DNA from 2 places in the Neglectibacter caecimuris genome. Region 1 is predicted to be linked to the other one. Evidence: riboswitches for the same ligand, from Rfam matches in the RefSeq annotation. Region 1 holds a riboswitch; the other holds the start of a gene.
What was found. Region 1 has a riboswitch for cobalamin ahead of U8T64_RS04540 (S-layer homology domain-containing protein). Riboswitches for the same ligand answer to the same signal wherever they lie in the genome.
Positions count from the first base shown of each region.

Region 1 (2,462 bases):
TTCCCGGCGCCCTTTCCCACCACGATCTCCCGGGAAGCGAGGGCTTCGATGGCGGCGAGATTGGGGGAGGCGGAAATATCGGAGAAGGTGGCGGCCGGAGCCGTTACAGGCCTTGCGGTGATATCCTGGTTTTTACCGGGCAGTCCGCCGCCGGTGGTCAGGCTGCCTCCGCTGAGATCTACCATTCTCGCATCGCTCATGCGGTAAAGGCTGCTGCGCCCGCTTCTGGCGCGCTGAACGGCCGCCAGGGCGTAAAGTCCCTGTTCTGTGGCCATCAGATTGGAGGAAAATCTTGTCTTGGTATGAGAAAATCCGCTGCCTCTCCGGGTGAAGGTGAGCAGCTCGTCCACAGCAGTTTTTCCGCCCTTTGTAAACCTGGGGTCGTCCAGGGAAATCCCCAGCTCGCAGAGAGCGACGATCACTTGGGCACAGCTTTCCGCGTTGACCGCTCCGTCCTGAGAAAAACCGCCGCTGCCGTTCTGTTTTTTGGAAAGGCAGGTCAAGCCCTTTTCCACTGCCCGGCTGACGGCGGGCTGCTCCCGGTATTTTGCCAAAGCCTGCAGGGCCATGGCGGTGATATCCACCTCGGAAGCGGCGCTTTTGCCCTGCAGGCTCCAGCCGCCGTCGCTGTTCTGGGCTTTTACGATATAGTCCACATAGAGCTGGCGGGCAGCCTGTGTTTTCGCGCCCGAGGCCTGGGGCATGGGATAATTTCTGGAATCCAGGGCAAGCAATGCCCAGACCGGGCCGTTTATGCCCTGCCAGATGGTTTTTTCGTAATCTCCCAGGGGCTGTGTGAGGTCATAGCCCGCCACATTTCTCGCATCCTTGCCCAAAGCGGCAAGGGCCAGGATCACCCGGGAATACTCTGTATACTTTTTATCGCTGAGTATGCCGCTGCAGCCCTGTACATAGCTTTCCACAGCGGCGTAATAATTGGGGTAATAATCGGAGGGAACCTGGCTGTCGGAGCGGGCCAGCCCCAGAACGGTCCATTCGCCGCCGATGGAGCCCACCTGCGGGCTTTTCACCGTGTTTGCGAGATACTGAGCTGTGTCCAGCGCTGTTTCATTCACCGCGCTGTCGGATACGGCCGCCAGGGCCTGTATGGGCAGCAGGCTCACCACCATAAGAAGCGCCAGCAGCAGGGCGGCCATTCGTGTTTTCTTTTGTCTTTTCATAGGAAACGACCCTTTCTTTTGTCCAGTCATAACAAATTTTATAGGAAGCCGCGCTTTGTGGACAGGCAAAAGAAAAGACGGCAGCAAAAAAGCTGTCGCCTTTGTGGGTAAGAGAAAAAGACGTTCCGGCAAACGCCGGACGTTTTCAAACTATCCTCTTTTTGTAGGTCTTCTGACTGGCATGTTCAGGCATATTGCCAACGCGGGCTTCCCGCCTTCCCAGCCCCGAGGGGGCGGCCAGTGACCTGCTTTCGCAGAAAGAAAGCCCGCTCCATGCTTACAGCACCGCCTTGCCGGATAAGCCGCCCTTCCGAAGGGAACGGAAAGGACCGGACAAGGCCGTGTTCAGGTTTTGCACCTGATTCCCTTGTTCAGCGAACATGTTCAGCGAACAAGAATACGTGTCTCTGATTTGAGGTCGCGTATTTGCCACAAAAGCCGGAGCATATAAAATTGTGCCTTCATTCTATACCATAAAAGTTACCCTGTCAATGGATATTGTCGTTCTTTTTTGAAAGGCACGGAACTTTTGCGAACCAGACTTTTTGTTACTGAGAAAAAGCGCATGATTTCCTGGGAATTTGAAAAGAGAAGAAAGATTTTTAATAGGGTGAAAAAAGGCGGCGAGAGCGGCCGAATTAGAAAAGGGATATCAAAAAAATGATGTTGTTGGGACTTGTATTTTGAAAACGCTTGTGCTATGCTGTTGGCAAACAAAGCGGGCTGCCGCTCTGTTTGCACAAAGGAAGGAGATCGTCGCCGCTGCCGTACCGCTTTTTTGGGAATTTGCCGTTTTTCCGAAGGGCCAGGAGCTGCGTAGATGGAATGGGGTGAAAAGCCCCGCGCGACCGGCGCTGTAAGCGCGAGACCGTTCCGAAGCATACCATACCTGTAATATAGGATATGTGAGCCGAAAGGCCGCCACTGCGGGCAGCTGTAAAAAGCGCTGTGGGAAGGTAGGAAACGGACGCAAAGGAACCTCTTATCAAGAGGGTTCCTTCTAACGCGAGTCAGAAGACTTACGATCTCCCAGAGCCTGTACCGATAGAATAGCTGTGCGAATTTTCGCGCGGATTTCATGGGGGAACAAAACACAGTTCCCCTGAAATTCGCCGGAAGGTTGTACGCTTTATTCTATATGGTACAAGCTCTCAAATGTTCCGGCAGATGAGGAACAAAAGGAATGCACAAACACGGGTGCATCGATTTGTCATGCAAATCGATGCGCCTTTGTTTTTTGTACCCGGTGTTATGAAAAAATACGGCGTTTCCACCGTTTTC
Region 1 covers NZ_JAWXXK010000003.1:319,710-322,171, reverse strand. Annotated here, with positions in the region: gene U8T64_RS04540 (S-layer homology domain-containing protein) at 1-1,181, opposite strand, end outside; cobalamin riboswitch at 1,327-1,593, opposite strand; cobalamin riboswitch at 1,951-2,222, shown strand.

Region 2 (2,462 bases), on a different contig from region 1:
CACAGCAAAAAGGCAGGATAGGGATATGGCTCATGGAAGGATCCTTGGCAGCGGCAATTTCGTTTCTCATGATCTTGGCTTGCCTGAACTATACTGCAAAGCGCCTGCCGGAGAAGGGCGTCGGCGCAAAGGGAGAAGCGTCGTCCGACATTTCTGAAACCGCTTTGCAGGGCGGGGAAGAAGACGTTCTCTGGAGTCTGCGTCTGGTAAACCGTTGGAATCCCATTCCGGAAGGGTATACAGTTGACCTGAAAGAGCTTCCCGGCGGAGAACAGGTAGATGAACGGATCTATGAGCCCTTGCTGGAAATGCTGGAGGCAGCTCGGGAAGGAAACTGGGGGGAAGTACCCAGGGTCATTTCCGGTTACCGCACGCAGGAAACCCAGCAAGCGCTTTACGAGGAAGAAGTTGCCCGGTATCAGGCTGAAGGCTGGGGCTTGGAAGAGGCCAAAGAAAAAGCCGGCAAATGGGTGGCTGTTCCCGGCACCAGCGAACACCAGCTGGGTCTGGCGGTAGATCTGGAGGGCGCCACCTATGATGTGTTTTCCTGGCTGCAGGAGAACAGCTATCAATATGGCTTTATCTTTCGTTATCCCAGCGAAAAAACAGAGCTCACCGGCACGGTAGAGGAGGTTTGGCATTACCGCTATGTAGGGGTGGAGGCCGCTGCGGAGATATATGAGAGAGGGATTTGTCTGGAAGAGTATCTCACGGAGAAGAATGGTGAAATGTACTGACTATATAAAGAAAGCGTAAGTCCAGCTCCGAAGTGTTCCCGCAAATTTTTGAAAAAACGGCAGCCTGGCAAAAAGCCGAAAAACCGCGATTTTTCTGAAAAATCAAAGCTTGCGTTGCCTTTTGCCGGCAGCAGCTTAAAGCAGCAGAGGAACTTCCTTTTTCTCTGGCCGCAAGCTGGCTTTGATCAAGGCGCTTTCAGGACGGAAAACCAAGTTGACTTTTTCCTTCCTTTAGGGTATCATAATGCCCGTTGGGGCTCCAGGTGTCTGCGGAAGATCCCGCAGCCGAACACAGGAACAGGGGTGAGATTCCCCGGCGAACCCGTCGCCGTGATGGCGCAGCGCTTTTCAGGGCGGGGAGGAAATGCCGTGCCAGGAAGCGGTTTTTCCTTTCCGCGGCCCACTGGCAAATGCCGGGAAGGGGAAACAGAGCGCGCTCAGCCGCCGAAGCAGCCGAGCACCGCCTAAGCCGAAAGACTTGCCTGGAGGGCCGTGTAAAGCACCACGGGTAACTGGCGCTTTATACAGGAGCCGCCGGAAGGCTGTTGCCCTTCCCGCGTCACGTTCCTGCCTGAAGCAGACTGTGGAACGGTTTGTATTGCTATCGTTTCAGGCGACCACCCTTCTTAGTTGCATTTCAAAACAGGGTCAAATTTACATTTGGCCGCAAAACAACAACGGAAGGAAAGGGATCAAACACATGAACAGACGTACAAAAAACATTCGCATTTTTTCGCTGCTGCTGGCACTGCTTTTGGTAGCCGGCCTGTTCGCTGGCTGCGGGGAAAATTCGGAGCCTTCTTCTCAGTCTTCGGAATCCTCTGCTCAGTCTTCGGAATCCTCTGCTCAATCTTCGGAATCCTCTGCTCAATCTTCGGAATCCTCTTCTCAGCAGGGCTCTGCCGTATCTGCCGCCGTCAAAAATATTACGGTAAAGGTAGTGCATAAGGACGGCAGTGAAAAGGAATTCGCCATTGCCGCCCAGGGTGAGACCCTCCGGGAGGCACTGGAGCAGGAGAAGCTGGTAGAGGGCGAGGACGGACAATACGGCCTCTTCATCAAATCGGCAGACGGCGAAACCGCTGACGACGGCAACCAGGAATGGTGGTGCGTGACCAAGGGCGGCGAGCAGGTCAATACTGGTGTAGACGGCGTAAAAATCGCGGATGGCGATGTATATGAGCTTACTCTCACGGTAGGCTATTGATGAAGGTCAAGCTGCTGGACATCTGCCTGATGGCGATGATGGGCGTAGTGCTGGTGGTTTCCAAAGAGGTGCTGGCGTTTTTGCCCAATGTAGAGCTGATCACACTCCTGATTATTCTGTTCACTCTGGTGTTCCGCAGAAGGGTGATCGGGGCTCTGGGTGTGTTTCTGCTGCTGGAGGGCCTGCTTTACGGCTTTGGGATATGGTGGGTCATGTACCTGTATATCTGGCCAATTTTGGCCCTGCTTACTTGGCTGTTCCACTGGCTGAAGCGCGCCTGGCAATGGGCGATTTTCGCGGGGCTCTATGGGCTGGCCTTTGGCACGCTGTGCTCCATGGTCTATTGGCCCATGTGGAAGCTTCCCGCCATTCTTTCCTGGATTGCCAGCGGTTTCTATTTTGACTGCAACCACGCCGTGTTCAATTTTCTGCTATGCCTTTTTCTGTACTACCCTTTGCGGCTGGGCCTGGAAAAGCTGCAAAAGCAGATCAACCTTGCTTGATTTTTCGGCGGGTTT
Region 2 covers NZ_JAWXXK010000008.1:175,662-178,123, reverse strand. Annotated here, with positions in the region: partial or broken gene U8T64_RS12050 (M15 family metallopeptidase) at 105-737, shown strand; cobalamin riboswitch at 982-1,237, shown strand; gene U8T64_RS12045 (DUF4430 domain-containing protein) at 1,438-1,944, shown strand; gene U8T64_RS12040 (hypothetical protein) at 1,944-2,447, shown strand.
Region 2: it holds a riboswitch for cobalamin, as region 1 does, so the genes downstream of both, U8T64_RS12045 (DUF4430 domain-containing protein) here and U8T64_RS04540 (S-layer homology domain-containing protein) in region 1, are expected to answer to the same signal.